Regions from separate parts of the Paenibacillus graminis genome, predicted to be linked through region 4. Evidence: riboswitches for the same ligand, from Rfam matches in the RefSeq annotation. Region 4 holds a riboswitch; each other region holds the start of a gene.
What was found. A riboswitch is a leader RNA that binds a small molecule or an ion and turns the genes downstream of it on or off. The one in region 4 is predicted to bind cyclic di-GMP.

Region 1 (5,539 bases), 2.1 Mb from region 4:
GCTGGGTGAGAGCATGTATGGGCTGAAGCTGGCCGGTCTCGTGCTCGGATTCCTCGGTGTAGCCTCACTCAGTATCGGCGGCTTCACCGGGAGCATCTCTGTTCAGGGCATTGTGCTCGCTCTGGCCAGTGCGCTCAGCTGGGCTTTTGCCACCGTCTATACGAAGCGTAATGCGGCCCGGGTGGATATGCTGTGGATGACAGCCATGCAGATCATGATTGGGGGCCTTGTCCTGCTGGGAGCCGGGTCAGTAATTGAGAGCTGGGCGGATATAACCTGGAACACGGCTTTTATCATGAACACCCTGTTCATTTCTGTATTCGTGATCGCCTTGGGCTGGATGGTGTATTTCAGTCTCATCAAGGAAGGGGAGGCCGGCAAGGTCGGTTCCTTCACCTTTCTGATTCCGCTGATCTCCATCGGTTCAAGTGTAGTGCTGCTGCATGAGCGGATCACGCTTAATCTGGTGGTCGGCCTGCTGCTTATTGTGGGCAGCATCGTTTTGGTCAACCTCAAGCAGAAACGGCAACACCGCCCTTTAAAGGGACAGTGAAGTTTCAGCGGAAATCGAAGGATAATGGATAGCTTGAAACTATACATTTTCTATTTTAGAATAAGCCCTTAAGCCCTTACCTTAGGCGTTCAACACATTGCATGGAGGTGTTTTTATGTATATCGCTGCTTCAGCACAATCGGCGCATGACAATTACAAGCTTCTGATCGGAAGCATTATCCCCCGGCCGATTGCTTTTGTAACCTCAATAAATGAACAAGGCGTGGTGAATGCCGCGCCGTTCAGTTTTTTCAATATTGTGAATGATGAACCGCCGATGATTATGTTTTCCTGTGTGCGCAAGGCAACCGGAGAGATGAAGCACACGGCAAGCAACATTTTGCGCAATGGAGAGTTTGTGGTGCATATCGTGGACGAGGATAATGTGGCTGCGATTAACCACACCTCAATCAACGCCCCGGAAGGCGTCAGCGAGCTGGAATTGGCCGGACTAACGCCGGTGCCCGGACAAATGATCCGGGTTCCGCGTATAGCGGAATGCAGGATTGCCATGGAGTGCCGGCTTACGCGGCATGTGGAGCTGGGACACTGCGATATGATGATCGGAGAAGTGCTGTGCTTCTATGTAGAGGATGAACTGATTCATAACGGACGCATTGATGCGGCCAAGCTGAAGCCGGTAAGCCGTCTCGCGGGAGCTTCGTATGCAGCGGTTGGCCGGACGTTCGACATGGAGAGACCGCAATACGAGTCTTAAAAAGCCCGTGAAAGACCCTGCCGGCACGCAGCCCGGCAGGGTCTTTCTGTATGTGTACCTTTTGCCGGTAAGGCTATATGTAAGGGATACCGCTGATTACTCGCTTGAAGAGGAGGGGACTCCCCCGTATTCCTGTTTTAGGCTTTTGGCCGTAAATGCGATACTTTCAATCGGGTCAGTAATCTCTAAAGAATACCCGCCTACTGCCACAGAAGCATTCCTGATGGTATGGGCAATGATTTGTTGGCCTGCAACCAGCAGTGTTGTGCCAATGGATTCCCCGCCAACGCTGCGTGCATTAATCGTTCCGGCTGCCTCCATGGTGGAGTCGGAAGACATGGAGCTATACTTCGCAAAATAAATATCTCCAGAGGAATACAGGCTGCTCTGGGAAACTCCATCTCCATGAATATGGACATCCCCGCCGGATTTTATAACACTGTCATGTGACCCGGCAATATCGATCCGGACCCGTTCCTCCTGCATCTGGTAGATGCTATGGGCCAGGTTCTTCAGCAGACTCAGAAAAGAGCCTATTCCCGCATCCGTAATTTGGTCGGTAAATTGTCCGGGATTTAGAAAAAACTTCATCATATGTTTCAGGATCTTGGTATCCTGAGGATAATCAGTACTCATACCTGATAACAGCTCCTGCATGTCACGGAACATACGGGGAAGATGGGCATATTTACTTTCCAGCAGAAGCATGATGACCAACCCGTATTTCACTGTCTGCATCGTTGACTCGACCGTCTCGGCAAGATGTCTGGCAGCCTCTCTCAGTCTCGAAACCTCTTTCGCCACCAGTTCGGTGAAGCTGCACAGGCGGTTATGTGTGGCCCCGTATCCCCCGGCGTACAGCTCACTCCCTACAACATTGCCGCTGATAAATATGCTGCCTGTAGCAGCGATCCGGGAATTGCGCACATCACCAAAAATATAAACATTGCCCAAAGCCTCGATAACTGTATTCTTGCTTAAATAACGAGTTGCGATAACATCACCAGGGAACATGAGGGTACCCCCGGCCTCATTGTCACTATGCGGAACGAAGAACGTTTGGGGAAAATCAATCGTTCTAACAAAGGTTCCGCTTCCGGTTATGCGTGGTCTGCCTTTGCGGCAGGCCTTGATCTCCCCGCCCGGAAGCAGCGCTGCGTAAGGGGATGAGAACAGGGTAAGGTCCTGCGGCGGCGGCGGCGGAAGTACACCGCCATACACATCAAAGCCGGGCAGGCCTTCTTTGGGGGGCAGCTTCTTCGCAAATACTTCGCCTTCCTGCACCATAAAGAATTCCAGGCAGCTTGTTTCTTGGGCGGAATCGTCCATAGACTTGAACTCAGTCTCTATTTTCTGTTGAAACAGCAGTTCGAGACTCGCATTGGTCCCTGGCACAGGAGCCTTGCCTTCAGCAATACATACCGGAAGGTAGGTAGGGTTATTCAGCTCCTCGTAGAGCGCAGGGATATTGAGACTGCTGACTATAGGGCTTTTCTCAAAACCGGCCATAATCCGTTCTATGGAGAGGGTGGATAAGAGCATTTCCCTGTTCATCTCCGCACGGACAGTGACAAAGGCTGAGGCCGGACTGTTGACGAGATTCCAGGCATACCTTTCAGCGCGGTAAAGGGTAAAGTACACTTTTAGCTTATCATCGGATACTGTAATCTGGTATTGCGGTTTCTCGCAAATCTCCCAGGTGAGGTCATCAGCAGAGGTAATTTGAGTTGGTCCCGTGATGACCTGACCATTAATCTTCAATACAACAGGATGCATCGCGGAGATTACAGCCGGCTTGCCGCCGGGAAGAGGCGGAGTGATGAAGATTTCGTTATTCTGGATAATGATGACACCATTCTTAGCTTCGTCTGTTCCGCCAAACGTCTGAGGATCCACAGAGTAAAGATTTAAGAGATCGGTCTTCCCAAGAAGCATGGAAGCAATGAACTCGTACCGTGAACGTTCGATGGTATGCTGCGGCATTCTCGTAACCTCACTTTTTTCGTATAATCAATGGTATCTGTACAGAAAAGAACATCATGGAGCCGTGATACTTATATCCTGGGATATCCGACCAAATGGCGTCTCTATTGGCAGCCTGGCGACCATAAATGCAGCAATAGCGCTCTTAGGCCCATGACTTTGCGTCCTGCCCTTTCGGGACAGTTTGCCTTTAGGAATAGATCAATGATATACACTCAGTATGAGGCGAATAAATCGACTGTAATCGACAAAAAAGTGGTCAATACTGGTATGATGTCCAAAAATAACTTCTCCAAACAAGCTTAATTCTAGTACTTAAGTAGCGAATTTTCAACTGGAATAATTGAATTTGACTATAAAAATTGAATAATGTAGGTAATTGTTGATTTTTTGTAAAAATAATGAATTTATAATTAAATTACACTTAATGAATTCCAGATTTACAGGAGAATATAGAAGGATCGGGCGGTTTATGATGGAGAGTTTGAAGCATGATGGAGGGGCTTGAAAGCGAAGGCTAACTGATAGGATGAAAGAGGAAAGCCATATATTTGAAAAGGGACGCTCCCAAGCTTAAAGCTTGTGGGAGAGTCCCTTTTGTATGAAGCGCACAGCGTGGGCGGCCCCAGCTTTGGCCTTCTGCGGCGCGGCTGACATCACTACATAGTCGGCCTGCTCAATCTCTTCCAGCACCCGGTTCAGGTGAGAGAAAACCGCGCCAAGATCGCGGATGGAGGTGAGGGAGCATTGTCCCTGCAGCTCGGAGAACCACGCCAGTTGAAGATCGCGCGCCCGGCGCAGCGATTCAGGAAGCGAACGCTGGCATTCGGCATCGGACAGGGTCTTCGTCCCGTACAGGGCGATACAGTCTGCGGTGGCTGTGACAACCTCTGCCATCCAGTCGGCTGCGGCGTAATGCGCGGGCAGTCGTTCGATTTCTGCACGGATTTCTTTTACATATGAGTGGATTTTTTTGAGATGGGCAGTGGTCTGTGTCAGTCCGCTCAGCTCGCTGCGGCAATGGTAATGTGTTAAGGTATAATGCAGCTCTTTCTGCTGAAGCTCGCTCTTCGCCAGCAGTGAAGCGGAGCGTGCCAGGGCGTCTCCCGCCTGAACGGCTTCCCGTCCGCTGCCGGCCTGGCCGCTTAGGGCATCCGCCAGCAGCAGTCCGCTTTCCAGAGTCAGGCCCTTCACCTTGACGAACCCCTTGGGCGGAACGATAATCATATTGATAATTAGGGCAATGACCACACCGATCAGCGTTTCAGCAACCCGCCACTCAATATAATGATCATTATAGAAGGTCAGTGCCAGAACAGAGGTTACACCGACTTGGGAGATCGCCTGGATATTGATCCGGCAGGCTGTGGCGACCCCGATACCGATCAGAAGCATCAGCAGAATGGAAAGGGCTCCTACATCGAAGAACCGCCCCACAATCAGGCTGACAATGCCGCCGAGCACAATGCCGGTCATGCGGTAGACCCCCTTTTCCAGGGAGGCCTTGACGCTGCCTTGTGTAATCAGAATCGCCGCCAGCGGGGCGAAGTATAAATAGCTGTCTCCATACAGCGTGTGTACTGCCAGCCAGGAGAGTGAAGCTGCAAGAGTAACCCGTATCATATATAAAGACAGTCCGAATTTCTCAAGACGGTCCTGTAATCCTTCATTCATTGGAGGTCATCTTCTTTCAGGTGTAAAAATGAAATGAATTTCAGCCGTTTTCATTATAGCACCGCAAAACAGTCCGGGAGGTTCATAAATTTTACGAACTTGTTAAGTTTCCAGACTGCTTTTAACCATGTATGCTATCGCATATATAGGACTAATCCGTTATGCTATATATTATGGAAGGTTGTCGAAGAATGGGAGGAATTGTCGCTAACACACGCTGAGCCAGCCCGCTTCGATTGTCCTCCGCAAGATGGGGGTAAAATAGATTGTATTACATAAGGTAAGGGAGGTTGTTAGCTATAGCTACCCCGGAAGGCACTATTATTTCTTTTGACCAGGTGATCAAACAATACGACGACGAAGAGCCTGTATTAAAAGGCGTCAGCTTCGAGATCGAACGCGGTAAATTCTATACCTTGCTGGGCCCTTCGGGCTGCGGCAAGACGACTATTCTGCGGCTGATTGCCGGTTTCGCCGAGCCGACTAAAGGCTCTATTTATCTCAATGGCCAAATCATCAACCACATTCCCGCCAACGAGCGGCAGGTCAATACGGTATTTCAGGACTATGCGCTGTTTCCGCACCTGAACGTATTCGAGAATGTGGCTTTC
Region 2 (5,539 bases), 2.2 Mb from region 4:
GCTTGGGCATCACTTGTTGAACATCCTTCTGAATGGATTTGGGTATGTCTATATTAACGTTCTCCTGTGAAGAAATAAATAGGCGGCGGCAAAAGCGCCACACCCGCACCTCAATCGGCTTCCCCTCAGAGCCAGGCCGGCTTTGACCGCATGCGGAATGCGGATATCCCCTTTATAAAAACTCCAATTCGCAGCAAACCGGCTTCTGCTTCTTCCTGCTGCCATACTCACCCTGCAACGCCTCCTTACTGGCTATATTCACATTGTAAAATAGATGATTAGAGCATGGTTAGCACAATGCTAAGATGGAATAGCACAATCTGAAGGTGAGGGAGCCACGTTGCCTGACTGCGCCAAATTAAAACCACTTTCACCTTTCATTTCCTGTACAGCAAAAAAGCCCAAGCGATAGTCAGCTAATCGCTCAGGCCGGGGCTTAGACGTTCTATTCGGTTCGTTGGTGTTCCGCTCAGTGCTTCAGTTCAAAGGAGGCCGTTCACTGCTTCTCGCTAACTTCTCCGTCCGCTGCAATCCGGGCATTGAAGGAGAGCTGGTTCATCCGGCTAATGGTATCTTTATTGTAGCCCTTGCCCATAAAGCCCGGCTGACCGCCGGTAATTTTGACCGGCGTAATCCGGCCCTTTACGCTATTCTTGCTGATCTCAAAGTTAACCAGCATAGAATGAACAGTCTTGTCGCCGCCGCGTGTTGATCGGTTGAACACAAAATTACCCAGTGAATAATAGATTGGCTTATGCTTGTAGTACTCAATTCCCATCAGGCAATGGCTGTGGGCACCGATAATAATATCCGCACCACTGTCAATCATCTGCTTCGCCAGACTGCGGGCGTATGGCTCAGGGTAATCCTTAAACTCATTGTTCCAGTGGATGTACACGATGGTATAATCATTTTCTTTGGCCGATTTCTTGATGGCTCCCAGCATAGGCTCAGGCGTATAGGCCGAAGCTGCACCCGGATTGTTTTTCCCTGCATACCAGGACGGGCTGGAGAGCACGCGGCTTACCCCCAGTATGGCAATTTTTTTGTCTTTTACCGTCTGGATGTAGGGTTTGAAAGCTTCATTGCTGTTCTTCCCTGCTCCAGTGTGTCCAATCTTGTACTTGTCGAGATGAACCAGCGTATCCAGCATAGCATCCTGTCCAAAATCAAGAATATGATTATTGGCCACGGTCACGCCATCGATCCCGGCATAATTCAGCCCCGCCAGTGCCGCCGGTTTGGAACGGAAAGCAAAGCTCTTCTCTGCCGCCTTCCCTCTAACCGATACGGGTGTCTCCAGGTTGGCAAAAGCTATATCTGCTTTTTTAAGGACAGGTGCTACCTTCGCAAAAGGAAAATTGACGCCATAATTGGCGATCTGATCGCCGACAAATCCATCCAGCAAAATATCTCCGGCAAAAACAAGGTTAATCTTCTCCTGCGGGGAAGCCCCCTGACTGAAAGCTGCCTGCCCGGGAATCAGCAAAAACAATACTAAAGTTATGACTGCAAATCTGCGCAAAATCTTGGACCCCTCTCTCTTAATCTGCCAATTATTCTACTATAATAGAGGGGAAAATCCAAATTAAGGGTTGGTATTCTGCCAGGATTCTGATTTCTGCTAGATTCGCGCCTTTTTAAGCACGGCCCGGAAACAGTTGAGTCCGCCCCACTGCTCCGTCCGTACAGCATCCGCGGGAAGCTTAAAATCTGTCTCGCCCCAATACTCAAATCCGGCCTGCAGCAGCACTTCATTCATCCGCAGAAGATTAACCGTAGGGTAATCAAAAGTCAGTACAAGCAGTCCTTCTCCATTCAGTGTGCGGTGAAACTCCCTTACGGCTCGTACAGAATCCTCCAGTGATAAATGCTCCAGAACCGAGATGCAGAATATAGTATCAAAGCTTTCATTCTCATAAGGCAATGCGGTCAGATTAGCCTGCGCCAGATGCAGGCGGGTGGTCCGTCTGGCTTCCACCAGCCGAGCGGCTTCCTCGCCGATGTCGCTGGCAATGTCCTGCATAATGGCATCCCGGGACAGTATCCGCGCATCGATATCGCAGGCATGAACCTCCGCGCTGTAGCCGGCAAGGTAGAACTTGAGCGGATGGGAGATCCCGCAGGCCGCATCCAGCACCACATCATGGGGCGAAACAAAATTCGTGCACCATTCGTATTCATAAGGCCGGCTCCACCAGGATTCCGGCAAATCATAAATCAGCTTGTCGCGGCGGGCATCGGCATTCACAAAAAAACGGGAAACATACGGATGTGTTGGCATGGCCAGGACTCCTTTTAGAGGAAATTCGGTAGTGAGAGTATATTCAGGAATCGCTGTTTCATGCCAAACCTTACACCGGCCTGCCCGGTATAGTTTTGGTAGCCAGCACATAAGACTCGCGGGGATATCCGCACAGGGTTTCGCCCAGCACCTTTTCGGCTGCTCCTTTTTCGTAGACATTGGCTGTATCAAAAAAATCCATACCCGATCCGTAAGCGGTTTCAATAGCTTTGTGCGGTATTTCGTCTTGTACTTGCTCCTCTCCTATCCGGCTCTGCCGCCGGTTGCTATCGTTTCATATTTATTCTAGAGGAGTCTATATATAATAGAAAGAAGTGAAAAGTAGTTTAGGCAATTTCATCTATAGCTGCTTGACCATAAGCACGTGTGGAATGCCATCCTCCATAAAGACCTGCGAACTCGTTACATACCCCAGCCTCTGATAAAAGCCCTCGGCCTGCTTCTGGCCATGCAGCTTGGCTTGCCGGTGCCCCCGTTCAACCGCCATTTTTTCCAGTGTATCGATTATAACGGACCCCAGTCCGCTTTTGCGGTAAGGAGCGCTAAGGCAAATCCGTTCAAGCTTAGCCCACCCGTCCACACTCCTAAGTCTGGCCGTTCCCACAGGAAGCTCTTCCTGATAGAGCAATATATGCTCTGCGTGCTTTTCGTGATCATCAAATTCATCTGCCAGCGCCACGCCCTGTTCCTCCACAAACACTTCCCGTCTGATTCTGAAAGCCTCCTGCAGCCCTGCTTCGGTGGTAACCCGCTCTACCCGCATGGTACGATCCCTCCCCTTCGTTATGTCTGCTTAATGCCTGCCCAGAATATCTCCCAGATATCCTTCAGACGGCGCCCGAATTCTTCCTGGCTGTAAAAAAACATCTGCATGGCAATTCCATCCTGTAAACAATAATAAGCTGAGAGCAGGCTTTCCGTGTGCTGCCGCCGAATCTCCCCGGAGTTCATGCCTTCCTCAAAAATAGCCCGGTAAAATGCCGCTGAACGCTGCTCCAGCATTGAAATCTGCTGCTCCAGCATCTCCTGAAAGAAAGGCGCAGGGAATTGAACACTCCTTTTGTAAAAGGCGGTCAGAACAGGGTACTCTACCCTATAAAAATAGGTCCTGTATACAATTTCACGCAGTCTAACCTCTACAGAGGTGCCAAGGATTTCCCTGTACAACCGGTCAAGAAATTCAATATAATGCCGGGCCATTTCCTGAAATGCTGCGATAAACAAATCCTCTTTTTTAGGAAAATAGGTTGCGATGGACTGTTTTTTAATCCCTACCGACTGGGCAATCCCCGCCAATGATGCCCCCTCAAAGCCTTTTTCAGCAAATTGGAACAATGCGGCTTGCAAAATAGCGCCAGCTGTCATTCTTATACCGCCTCCCTGACGACCGTCAGGAAGAATTATCACATGCTCAATCATATTTGTCAAACCAGCCGTAGAGGCTGAATTCTATCTGCTGACTGATAGCCATTTCATCTATATAAATATATAATTAAATATTGTAAATTAGTGACTCTAGTACTAGAATAAAGGTTGCAAAAGTTTATATATTTGAATTTTCAACTATGATTCCTTTGTCGATTTCATTCGGGTTAAGCACCTGATTTCGGCTAATCACTGATCCATTTCATAACGGCAAACTATCTGAAAGGATAGGACGCAAAGCAATGGGCCTAAAGATGTGAACATCACCATCCATGGCTGCCAGGCTGCCAAGAAGACGCTGAACTGTGCGGGTATCCGTTTGGGTACCGTATCTGCCTGCCGGGATACTCTTATGTCCAAATGCCCATTGATTATCTAAAAAGGAGCCAAACGCAATGCCACAGCGCATTACTGAGAAAATTTTGAATAAGCCTGCCGGTCAGACCGGGATGAAAGAGAAAGAGACTGAGACTGCGGCTGCATCCCCCCTTCCTTCCCGGCCTTACGGGACACAGGATCAGAATGGCATTATTATTGTTCAAGATAACCGTTTTTACATCACCTCCCCGCTGCCCGGCGGCGAGCCGGCATTCCTCTCGGCGGTCCCGCCTGTAATGCTGGAGCTTAACAATCAGCCGGTAGCTGGTCCCGTACCCGTCGTATCCACTGACCGGGTTACCTGGTCCATACAAGAACCGCCTCCCTATCAGATCACCGTCTCCGAGGATAAACTCCAAGCCTTCTTTACCCTGAACCGTGTAGAACAGTATGAATGGAACCTGGTGAACACCCCGGCATCGAGCCATCTCGCGGTAAGAGCTGAAAGGGACCCTTCCACTCTGTTGTCCACCCTTGGCATTGAACAGATTATTGCCGATTTCGAGAAAAAATCGATTTCCCAAAACCTGAATATCCCCGCAATTTATGCGGAATTGAATCATCCGACCCACCTGCCGGTTTGTGTGGCGGAAGGCACGCCGCCTGCTGCAGGCGAGGATGCGAAGCTCGATTTATTTTTTGCCGGGCAGGCTGATAGTACTTTTGAAGAAACAGAAGGGGTTGTGGATTACCGGAGCTATCTGCGGATTCCTACCGCGAAGAAAGGCGATATCATTGCCCGCAAGCATCCGCCGCGTGAAGGTGTGCCCGGGTATGATGTATACGGCAGCATTTTGCATGCCCCAGCTCCCCGGGATATCAAAGTTATGGCCAAGGAGGGCACCCTGCTGCGGCCAAGCCATGAAATTACAGCCCTTGTAGAAGGCCGGCCGCGTGTTACTGGCACATATGTCAAAACTTTCGATATCACTACCGCATATACCGTTCCGGGCAGTGTCAACCGCCAAATAGGCAATATCGTATTTTCTGGCGATGTCATTGTGCACCAGGACGTGGAGGACAACTCGATCATCGAGTCTTTAGGAAATGTGTATGTATGCGGCAATGTCCATAATTCTACCATTACAGCAACAGGCAGTATTTACATACTGGGCAAGGTGGGCAACAGCCAGTTGTATTCAGGCGCCTTCGGTGTAACCTACAACCGTCTCTATCACCTCTCCGAGAAGCTGATCGAAGAAGTCAGCCTGCTGCGGCAAGCTTCCAGACTGCTGATCCAGGAAATACAATCCCGGCAGCAGACCGTAAAGTTCGGGCAAGTCATTCAGCTGCTCATGGAGAGTAAATATAAGAGGATCCCCGTCCTGATACGTGATCTGGAATCCGTAGTGGCCAGCATCAAGTATATCTCTCACCCAGACAACAAACAGCTGCAGCGGATTCTGGACGTTTTCTTACGGCCAGCCCTGT
Region 3 (5,539 bases), 3.1 Mb from region 4:
CCCGATAACCGCAGTTTGCGGATATCGGGCGCGTCTACGTTTCAGGAGACTTTTTTCCGGATCAATCAAGTGGAAACGGCTACGCCGTCCTCTGAAAAAGCATATGCTTCCGAAGCAGCGATACTCCGTATCGCTTTCAGGTATCCGTTTCAGCGAGAAATATAAGGATAAAGTATCGTGTGAAACTTATACTTTCTTATATTTGAACGTACCGGGTCACAAAATCAGTTACCTTCCCTACATACGCCGCCTTATCCGTATCATAAGCCACGCCATGCCCAGCACCGTGAATCACAAGCTTATCCTTGGGACTGCTGCACGCTTGATAAAGCTCATCCAGCATATAAAACGGTACGAACTTGTCGGCATCACCATGTATGAACAGTATCGGCACGCGGGCTTTACGGACCTGCTTCAGCGCCGAAGCCTCTCCGAAGAAATACCCTGCCTTGATCCGGGTAATGAGGCTCGCCATATGGACAAAAGGAAAACTCGGCAGATGGTACATCCGCCACAGCTGGTACGACAGCTGCGCTTTGACAGAGGTATAGCCGCAGTCGGCTACGATGGCTTTGACCTGTGGGGGAAGTTCTTCCCCGGAAGTCATCATCACAGTGGCTCCCCCCATGGATACCCCATGCAGTACAATCTGGGCCTCCGGCCCGCTCTCTGCGAGGATATACTCAATCCATCTCAAGTAATCCAGGCGTTCCGGCCAGCCAAACCCGATGTAATCCCCCTTACTGTCGCCATGTCCGCGGGCATCGGGAAGCAGCACATTATACCCCATGGTCTCGTAATAGATTTTGGCGCATGCCCCCATATCCTTGCCTTTCCCGGAATAGCCGTGGGCTATAATGGCAGTCCGCCCTCCGGCACGCGCTGACGGCAGATAATAGCCGCGCAAGGTAAGCCCATCGTCAGAAGTAATCTCAATTTTCCTGAAGCTGTGGCGGGATACCCAGTCCGCACCTTCTCCCCACGAAGGCCCGGCAACCGGCGGGTCCACCTTAAGATCAGGAGTTTTGGCCAGGAACTCCTTGGGTGCCCGCTTGATTGCGATTCCGTAAAAAAAGAACCCCGCATACGTCAAGCCGCCGGCAATAATAATCACAACGGCAAGTATAATAACACTCCACATGAACAATATCACCTTTCTTCCGGCATAATGGAATCCCACTTTCAGGGCAAGCCTTACACGCCCCCCGATTTTCAGCATAGTATAACATGGCTCGGGGAGCAGTTGGAAATGCAGAGAAGGCCGGGGCCATGAGACTGGACGGGCTACGGCGGCGAAAACAAGGGCAGATATGCCTTTGTTTCGACCCGTCCAGCCCTGGAAGGCGAAAACAACGGCAGTTATGCCTTTGTTTCGGCTCGTCCAGCCCGGATTGGCGAAAACAACGGCAGATATGCCTTTGTTTCGGCTCGTCCAGCCCGGATTGGCGAAAACAACGGCAGATATACCTTTGTTTCGGCTCGTCTGAAGCTGTTCAGAGTGGAAACCCATACGCCAGACACCTTACTTCAATAAGATGTAGTGGAACAAGCACAAAAAAACAGGACTTCTCCATTACTGAAGAAATCCTGCTGTTGGCTTGTTATGCTGCTGTGGGACAAAGGTGCACCCTTTCGAGTAAACCTACTTATGGGGCAGCATTTTTTCTAATTCGCTATCCCCTCACTATAGCTACAATTTACGGCTTCTATTACCGTTTGCGTTTACTGCTGTTTCCTGCAGTTCTGCTGAGCAGTAGTCCCAAACCAGCTATTCCCAGACCTGCGATGTAATAAGGCGCTGGACTTGCTTCTCCAGTCTGCGGCAGTTTATCGGGTGTATCCACGCTGCCTACAGGAACTTCGTCATCTGTTATAACTATTTCCTCCGGCTCCGGTGTTACCGTTGGGGCCGGTGCAGGGACTGGCGCTGGTTCTATTGAGGCTGTTGGTTCTATTGACGCCGTTGGTTGTACCGGAGCAATTGTTACCACAGGCCCCAAGGGTAATGGGTCATCATTGATCAGGGTATCATCCACAATCGTGCCGATAACGGATGATGGTGTTGGCGTCGGGAACGTTACCGGAACATAAATTACTGTAGTGTCTGGCGTTGGTGCCGGTGTAACTTCACTTGTTGGTGTTGCACCCGGTGTCGGTGTTGCTGATGCAGTGGCACTCGGTGACACGCTAGACGTTGGCGTCGGCGTTACGACTGCGGTCGGCGTCGGCGTCGGTGTTACGACAGCGGTCGGCGTTGGCGTGACGATGGCGGTCGGCGTCGGCGTCGCCGTCTCACTCGGCGTTGGCGTCGCCGTTGCGCTCGGCGTTGGCGTTGGCGTCGCCGTTGCACTCGGCGTTGGCGTCGCCGTTACGCTCGGCGTTGGCGTCGCCGTTGCGCTCGGCGTTGGCGTTGGCGTCGCCGTCTCACTCGGCGTCGGCGTCGCCGTTGCACTCGGCGTTGGCGTCGCCGTCTCACTCGGCGTTGGCGTCGCCGTCGCACTCGGCGTCGGGGTCGCCGTCGCACTCGGCGTTGGCGTCGCCGTTGCGCTCGGCGTTGGCGTCGGCGTCGCCGTTGCGCTCGCCGTCGGTGTTGCCGTTGCGCTAGGCGTTGGCGTCGCCGTTGCACTCGGCGTTGGCGTCGCCGTTGCACTCGGCGTTGGCGTCGGCGTTACAGGCGGTTCGGAGCCTTCATACGGATAGTGGTGCATCTGCACATAACCGCTGAACGCTTTTGCGATCAGCGTGCCATGAAGCTCTGCATGATCATAAAAGACACTGGCATGAGGAGCCAATATAGTGCCCTCGATGGTTGTATTCCCGATATTCACAGAAGCAGCTTCATAGAAATTGAACAGGACCTTGCGGGGTTTGCCTCCCCAGAATTGAAAATTAGGAATTTTCACAGTGCTTCCGCCCACATTAATAATGACGGTGGCATCACCTGCTATGTTGAACTGCAGCCCGTTGGCGTCGGCCAGGTCAGCAGCAGCCAGATGAATGACATTATAGGCATCCGGAGCGTTGATAGTGATTTTTCCATATTCTTTTACAAAAGGCTGTGTCTGTGTCAATGCGGCCAATTCATCCGAACGCTGGATCAGAAACTGTTCCTCAGCCGCAAAATCAATCGGTGTCCCTTGGCGGGGAGTCTCCTTAAGATCTGCCCGTGTGCTGCTTATAGTGCCTCCATATACAGCTGCTCCATATATAGTTCCGTCTGTTAGGCTGAGATTTTTGCCGGCAACCAGTACATCCCCACCGGGCGCATCTTTGGAAACACCGTACCCCTGCAAAGTAATATTTCCTTCTGCCGCGAGCCTTCCATGAATCTGATCGTAAGATTGCGTGAAATCTCCAAAGATAAATGCGTTAAAGTTGCCGGCAACACCCAGGACAGGAGTAGGGGTATACGGCATATTTCCCGCAGCCTTAACATTCCAACCCCAAGTAACCGTGCTGCCCAATGCCAACACCCCTGTCAGAATCAGAGCTGCTGCTTTCTGTGATCTTTTTTTCAATCGCCTTGCACCTCCTAGTAACTTATTCTATGATTTTGCGGAAAAACTATAACAACAAAAAGACCGCCACGAAGGGTTAGCTTCACGGCGGCCGGACGATCATAGCCCTGGTTGGGCATTAGATTCCTGACTTTGCGTCCCGTCCTTTCGGACGGTTTGCGTTTATACATGAGGAATATAGATTTCAGTGAAACCTATGTAGTCTATGACATTTGTTACTTTTGAACTAATTTCAGTTTAGCGGTTCCCCTGCCCTATTGTCAATCTATTCCTTAATTATTTTTTCATGTGACCATTTAGACGATCCTGGACAAACCCGCTATTCATAAGGCTTTTCAGCTTACCTGTCCAGAAGAGAGTCTCACCGCAGAACGGGTTACCGCCTTTTTCACAGCACCCCATCCCGTATTTATTTGCAATTTTCAATATTAAAATATAGTATATTAGAACTATAATTTCAAATTCTATCCATCCTATTCATTCTTAGCTATTTCTACTCCTTAAGGAGCAAGAACGTCCTTTCGAATTAGGAACGCACTACAAAAAAAACTGCCCGGAATCCACCGGCAGCAGTTCTTCATCCATTTCTATGTAATGCTATATACGCTCCCATAACCAGACATTGCGGATATAGCGGATTGGGATTTATAACAGCTGAATCCAGCCAATCATGGACACCCACAACGGAATACTCAAAAACAACCCGAATGCCAACCCACGGCGGAGACTTCCTTCATGACTCATCATAATTCTCCTCTTTGAGGTGCTTTATTTTGTTACACTTCAATCTTTTATATTTCAATTTTAATATAAAATAATTCTTCTTATTTTATTGTGAAAAATGTCACATAAAGTTTCTTTGTTTATAAATTCCAGTGGTTATTTTTTGAATCGAAGCCAAGTTCATCTGCCGGGGTATCAAAAGCGGTTACGTTGGGGAGCAGTATAGAATCAAATCCCGCTCATGATAGCGCAAGGGTCAGCCTGACAAAATAAAACGGGCCTCACCATGGGAGTAGGCAAGGCCCTGCAAGCTATCTATAAACACCGGGGAGTGTTTGGTACATTCAATATATATACTCAACCTGAAAATAAGCTGATAGCTGCATAAAAATTACATTAAGAGCTTCCAATAGCCCAGTGTGCCGAAAAAAACGACCAGTGCCACAGGAAGAATAATTTTCCGGCTCACCTTATCCTCAAACGAAAAATACAAACACAGCATACAAAGCCACGCAATAAGGAGACTTCCCATTTCCTATGCATACGCCCTTTCTTATACATCCTGATGATCGCGCGGGACAGTGGCAGCACCAAACATCCTATAAGAAGATTACCCGCGAGTCAGCCGGTTCATACCCAATTATGGCTTGGGCCGCTAAATAATTTTTCTTGTTTCGCCAAAAGGCTGTACAGTCCCGGCCGGTCACTGCTCTCCCTCCAGCACAGGGTACTCCCAGAAGCTCAGCCTGCCTTTGGCCGGTATGGGCCGGGCAAGTGCCGTTATATCTTCCAGCTTCCAGGCATAGCGTCCTGGCGCATAATCGCCGAAAGCCAACTCATTGCCGCCAGGCCAGCCATGGGCGGCATCCGCCTGCGTCACCTTATAGCAATCGGCCAGACGGCTTGTGGCGACGATGGCTCCCAGAGGGGAGATTGTCCACAGTGAAGCCATGCCGCGCCAAGGCCGACTTGAAAGGCTCCTGCCTGCAGGCAGTTTTGTCGATCCCCATTCCGGCATGAATAGCCAGTTCACCGCGATAAGCTGTTTGCCAGGAACGGGTTTCGAACTGTTTTTCCCCAAGCACAATTAATGCGGCCCAGGGCTGCCGGATTGTCAGACATTTCATCTCTGCCTTTTCTCCTCTCTGAACAGCAAAAAACGCAGCCGCCGAACATCCGGAAAGCCGCGCCGCCTATAGTTATCGGGATGCTGGAAGGGACAAAGCCCCTGCCTGCGCAATGTGTGTGCTTTCTACTACTGTATTGTATGACGCTATGGGATTCTGTGCAACTTTTAC
Region 4 (5,539 bases):
AAGTCATAATAGAAGTTATCAATGTATTTGTAGTGGTCCCAATACGTTGTATGAATAATGATTCCGCCGTCATTCCGGGTGCTGCGCATCAGCGGAACCGCGTAATAATTGGTCATGAGCTGCGCTCTGACCCCCGCATCGAACATATGGCTCCAATGGTCTGGAGGCAGCTCCCAGAAAGGCTTGCTCTCGATAGGCCGCTCGTTGCCGCCCCATACATTGTTGACCAGGATATCCAGCCTGCCCTGCTCTGACGATATCCGCCGGATGGCTGCTTCTGTCTCACTATCCCGGGTATGGTCGCAGCGGATCGCCTCCCCCTCTCCTCCAACTGCCCTGATCTCGCTGAGCACACTGTCAATGGTCCCTTTATGCCGTTCATCGTGCGAAAGTCCCCTGCTTCTGCCTGTGATATACACATACGCACCCGCTTTTGCCAACTCCAAAGCGATTCCCCGGCCGGCTCCCCGGCTTCCTCCGGTAACCAGCGCCACTTTCCCTTGCAGATTAGTCATCATTACCGCTCCCCTCATGTCTCATGTGTTCTTTTGCTTGCTGTAGTTATCATAAACTCTATATATGACACCAATTGACATATATATATGATAAACTGAAAAAGATTGAAATTAGGGGTACCCCTGTGAGGAGGACGTTATGAGAGCCGACCGTTTATTATCCATCCTGCTTCTGCTGCAGAACCGCGGCAAAGTCACCTCCCGTGAGCTGGCCAGCACCTTGGAGGTGTCTGAACGAACGATCTTTCGCGATATGGAGGCGCTGAGCGCCTCCGGAATCCCCGTATTGGCTGAAAGAGGCCGGGAAGGAGGCTGGAGGCTCACAGAAGGCTACAGAACCTCGCTTACCGGAATGAAGCCCAAAGAAGTAGGGGCACTCCTGCTCTCAGCCGATCCGGCCATTCTACAGGCTCTCGGTATTCATGAGGATTACACGCTTGCCTCGCGCAAGCTGGAGGCGGCTGCAACTGCGAATACACACCCTTCCGCCAACTATTTTAACCAGCGTATTCATATAGACAATGAAGGATGGCTTCCATCCAAAGAGAGTTTTCCCTTTCTTTCCATATTGCAGACGGCCCTGCGGGAAGACCGGAAGGTAAATATCTCCTACCTGCGCAACGGGGAAGTGAAGAACAGAAGGATTGGACTGCTGGGTTTGGTGGCTAAACAAGGGGTCTGGTATGTGATCGGGGAGCATGAAGAGCAACTCAGAACCTACCGGGTCTCGAGAATCGTTGCGGCTCAAATGATAGATGAAGCTTATGCTCGTCCTGACGGTTTTGAACTGACGCGCTACTGGGAGTCCTCCAAAACCTCCTTCAAATCTGCCCTCCCCAGCTTTCAAGCCAAATTCTCATTAAAGTCTTCTTCGCTTCAACAGTTAAGACATGAACGTTATGTTACAGTGCTAGACATAAGTGATTCCCCAGAGGCTGAGTGGCTGAAGGTTGAGGCTGAGTTCAACACCTTAGAAGCAGCTTGCCGGGTGATGTTGTCCCTAGGTCCAAATGTGATCGTTGAGGCACCGGAAGAATTGCGTTTAAAAGTTTATAAGGCTGCCTTAAAAACAGTCCTGTTGGGCCGCAGCGTAAGACGTTCTCTTCTGGGAAATTCCCAGCCGCAGCATGACTAGACTCCTGGGCCTTCCAACAAGGATAGCTGTTTTCCCAATTTTATTTATGTCAATTCTTACAATAGACCTAACGTCCTGAATTCGCCTATAATATTACAATACACAACATATTTTATTAGGGGGAAATAGTTATTATGGACTGGATGAACAAGCTTCCGCTTAAACAGAGAATTGTTGCCGGATGTTATCTGATCGCCGCCTTATTCGCAATTCCTGTACTGGTCACTTTATTGGTCATGGGCAAAATTGTTGTCGGAATTATCCTTGTAGCCGTATTGGCAGCTCTCACCTTCCCTCTTTCACGCTTCATTGAGAGAACGCTTACATCTTCATTTGACGACATTTCTAATGTTACACACACCATTGCAAAAGGCGACTTTACTAACCGGGCCGACGAGAACGGCTCCATGGGGGACATCAGCCGTTCCTTCAATACCATGATCGATAAGCTCAAAAAAATCCTTACCGATGCTTCGCAGATTACCCGCCAGGTTATGGATGCCAGCCGCGGCATTGAAGACAAGAACCAGAATCTGAAGATAGTAATGGCCCAAGTCGCCTCTTCGTCCAATGAACTGGCTCTTGGCGCTAATGAAATCTCCGTGGACATTGCCGACATGACCGAATCCATCAAAGACATAGAGACTAAGGTCTCCAATTACACGAGCTCGACCAAGGAAATGAATAAACGGTCTGTACATACACTGGAACTGGTAGAAAAAGGACGGCAATCGGTAGATACGCAAGCTGAAGGCATGCGCAAAAATATACAAGCTACCCAGAAGGTGGCCGGCACGATTGAAGCACTCTCCCAAAATGCCCGGGGGATTACGATGATCACCAAAACCATCACAGAAATCGCTGAGCAGACCAACCTCCTGTCGCTCAACGCCTCTATTGAAGCAGCACGGGCTGGTGAACATGGCCGTGGTTTTGCCGTCGTGGCCCAGGAAGTACGCAAGCTGGCCGAGGAATCTACCGCCTCTACCAAAGAGGTGTTCAGTCTGGTCCGCAGCATAGAGAACGATATCAAACAAGCGATCGAGAACATAGCCATTAATGAGGAAGTCGTTCAGGTACAGAACGAGATGATTATCGAAACAGCGAATATTTTCGCACAGATTGTGCAAAGCGTTCAATACATAACCGAGCAAATTGCTTCCTTCTCTGCTGAAAGCGACCTCATGCTGGAAAGCGCACATAAAATCTCGGGAGCCATCGAAAATATTTCTGCGATTACCGAAGAAACGGCCGCAGGAACAGAAGAGGTCTCCGCAGCGATGAACGGGCAAATTCATGCCTTGCAATCCGTTGCCGAAGAAACGGAGAAAATGACCCAAGCTGTATTTCAACTGCAAAAAACGATTCACATTTTCAAATTTTAAATGTTACGAGGGAACTGCCGCCTCCTTCCTGCGGCAGTTTTTTTGTTCACAAAAATTTCGCTGTTATATTCATCGGTTACAGTTTTTTTGCATTAGAAGAGCCCCTCCATTCTTTTGCACTTCTTTGCCTTAGCCTGTTTCCGTTTTTGGATTATAGACATTTGGAGATGAGCTGCTCTTTGTTCAATGGTTCTTTTTACACAGTAGATTTTACAATGCATTCCATTATCAAGGCAAAATATGCTTATAATAATTGAGTTTATAGTGCAAAATACTTATTTTTAGATAATTTCAATATTTCTTCACAGTTTGCATTTTCGGACTTTTTTTCATTAACCCTTTTTTCTTACCCATTCTTATATATATACAAAATTATACTATTTTTCACATGTACCGGCAGGCAGAATTCGCCAAAATCCGAGGATATCAGCACAAATATATTGACAAAAGTAGAGTTAGAAATATATTGTAAAATAAAAAAAGGTATAATTTTCTTTAACACATATTGGCAAAATTCACCGAAAGGGAATGACGCAAAGCCATGGATCTACAGTCTCATTTTTATGGGACCATGACTGCCAGGTTGCTGAACAGCCGAACGTCCGGGTTTTCCTGCGTTCTCTATGGTTATTTACGCAGCCAACCTGTGCTCTCCTGAGTACAGGTTTTCTATTTTGCTGAAAAAAATAAAAAAAACATTGGGTGGGGTGGATTTCCTTTGAAAACAGTTTCAGATTATATGGCTGAGGCACTACGAAACCTTGGTGTAACACATTCTTTTGGCATAATCGGCAAGTCTATTTGTCCCGTAGTCCTGAAAATGGTTGATTACGGTATTGAATTTATTCCCGGCAGACATGAATCCAGTTCCGGGTTCGAAGCCGCGGGCTATGCTCTCAAAACAGGCAGACTCGGGGTGGCTTTTGGGACTTCCGGGCCGGGGGGGACCAATCTTCTCACCGCCGCCGCACATGCCAAAGCGAACAATCTTCCCGTACTTTTTATAACAGGACATCAATCCATCAAGGAACTGGGGATTCCCCAGTGCCAGGATTCTTCGGCTTATCTGGCCGATCTGGCGGATATGTTCAGACCCGCGACCCTTTACAGCAAGCTGGTGGAACGCGGCGATCATTTCGGCACGATCTTCAGTCATGCCATCTCCATTGCCTTGAGCGGACAGCGGGGTCCGGTTCATCTCTGTATCCCGTTTGATGTACAGACCGAAATGCTGGAAGAATGCCGGATTGTCATTCCTGAACGCGAACGTCTGGTAAGTGCCGGTAATTTGGAACGTGTACTTTCTGCAATTAATGAATCAAGCCATCCTCTGATCATTGCCGGCAAAGGCATCAATCGTTCCAAGGCGCACGAGGAGCTTGTTCAACTGGCTGAAACTTTCAATATTCCGGTGGTCACCTCTCCCGGCGGCAAGGGTGCCATCGCCTGGGATCACCCGCTGTATCACGGTCCTATTGGTGTCGGCGGCTGCAAGCACGGCGAGGATTTGTTAAACCGCAGTGATTTGTTCATCGTGCTTGGCTCACGCCTTAGCGATATGACCATCTGCAATCTCAAGCCAGAGAATCATCCCAAAACATTGATTCAATTTGACGTCGATCCTACCTTTGTAGGAAAAATATTAACCTCAGAAACAATCGCTGTAAGCGGGGACTTACACGACAATCTTACATTCTTTCTTCAGAAAGCAGATTTATCCGCTATAAAAAAACACGAAGCAGAAACCGATGTTCATTATGCGGAAGAGCTGCCGGTTCTGTCCAAGCTTTCGCTTGCTTCGGTCATGTCCACATTAAGCGACCTGATCCCTTACAACAACACCATTTTTGTTGATGATGGCAGCCATGGCTTCAATGCCGCAAAATGGTACAAAGTCAAAAAGCCCGGCAGCGTTGTCTTCGATGCTTACTTTGCCTGCATGGGAAATTCTATCGGCATGGCTATCGGAGCTAAGGTGGCTTCACCGGAAGAAACGATTTTCTGCATTACCGGTGACGGCTGCTTCATGATGCTTGGCACAGAGATCAATACGGCCGTGTGCAAGGATATCCCGGTGATCTTTATCGTAGTGAACAACATGCAGCTGGATATGGCCTTAAAGGGCATGGAAAAAACAACAGGCAGAATCGATGGCACGATCTTCGAAGTTCCTATGGATGCCGTGAAATTTGCCGAATCACTGGGAGCCACAGGCTACAGATGCGAGACTCAGGAACAATTCACATCTGCTATCCATGCCGCAGTGGCCTCTAACCGCGTGGCTGTAATTGAACTGCTGACCGACCGTGCCGAAGTGCCTCCGACGGCCCATCGAACCTTGAATCTCAACTAAGAATCAACAGCGGCAAGGACCTCTCCTCACTTGATTGCTCCTTGCCGCTCATCACAATTCAGGAGGCATCTCTGTGGAAAATACGATTAACAGCGGTCTTAGGCATTTTTCCAACTTATCTGGCAATTACGGTGCCAAAGCTCTGGCTCCA

Region 1: linked by a shared signal. The riboswitch ahead of PGRAT_RS29475 (flagellar assembly protein A) and the one ahead of PGRAT_RS20080 (thiamine pyrophosphate-binding protein) in region 4 are both predicted to bind cyclic di-GMP.
Region 2: linked by a shared signal. The riboswitch ahead of PGRAT_RS09960 (FapA family protein) and the one ahead of PGRAT_RS20080 (thiamine pyrophosphate-binding protein) in region 4 are both predicted to bind cyclic di-GMP.
Region 3: linked by a shared signal. The riboswitch ahead of PGRAT_RS32130 (choice-of-anchor A family protein) and the one ahead of PGRAT_RS20080 (thiamine pyrophosphate-binding protein) in region 4 are both predicted to bind cyclic di-GMP.

The regions. Positions count from the first base shown of each region.
Region 1 covers NZ_CP009287.1:6,811,698-6,817,236, reverse strand. The annotation lists gene PGRAT_RS29485 (DMT family transporter) at 1-553, shown strand, start outside; gene PGRAT_RS29480 (flavin reductase family protein) at 669-1,271, shown strand; gene PGRAT_RS29475 (flagellar assembly protein A) at 1,368-3,254, opposite strand; cyclic di-GMP riboswitch class I at 3,361-3,453, opposite strand; gene PGRAT_RS32005 (FUSC family protein) at 3,828-4,928, opposite strand; gene PGRAT_RS29465 (ABC transporter ATP-binding protein) at 5,219-5,539, shown strand, end outside.
Region 2 covers NZ_CP009287.1:2,473,589-2,479,127, reverse strand. The annotation lists gene PGRAT_RS09985 (sensor histidine kinase) at 1-10, opposite strand, end outside; gene PGRAT_RS09980 (CapA family protein) at 497-1,525, opposite strand; gene PGRAT_RS09975 (class I SAM-dependent methyltransferase) at 1,625-2,284, opposite strand; partial or broken gene PGRAT_RS32295 (aldo/keto reductase) at 2,379-2,537, opposite strand; gene PGRAT_RS09970 (GNAT family N-acetyltransferase) at 2,646-3,068, opposite strand; gene PGRAT_RS09965 (TetR/AcrR family transcriptional regulator) at 3,089-3,670, opposite strand; cyclic di-GMP riboswitch class I at 3,930-4,022, shown strand; gene PGRAT_RS09960 (FapA family protein) at 4,126-5,539, shown strand, end outside.
Region 3 covers NZ_CP009287.1:603,469-609,007, reverse strand. The annotation lists gene PGRAT_RS02685 (alpha/beta hydrolase) at 197-1,510, opposite strand; gene PGRAT_RS32130 (choice-of-anchor A family protein) at 1,710-3,518, opposite strand; cyclic di-GMP riboswitch class I at 3,602-3,689, opposite strand; gene PGRAT_RS34750 (hypothetical protein) at 4,945-5,193, opposite strand; gene PGRAT_RS34745 (ASCH domain-containing protein) at 5,123-5,368, opposite strand; gene PGRAT_RS02665 (hypothetical protein) at 5,536-5,539, opposite strand, start outside.
Region 4 covers NZ_CP009287.1:4,670,690-4,676,228, forward strand. The annotation lists gene PGRAT_RS20065 (SDR family NAD(P)-dependent oxidoreductase) at 1-518, opposite strand, end outside; gene PGRAT_RS20070 (helix-turn-helix transcriptional regulator) at 655-1,650, shown strand; gene PGRAT_RS20075 (methyl-accepting chemotaxis protein) at 1,785-3,035, shown strand; cyclic di-GMP riboswitch class I at 3,533-3,626, shown strand; gene PGRAT_RS20080 (thiamine pyrophosphate-binding protein) at 3,754-5,388, shown strand; gene PGRAT_RS20085 (carboxymuconolactone decarboxylase family protein) at 5,462-5,539, shown strand, end outside.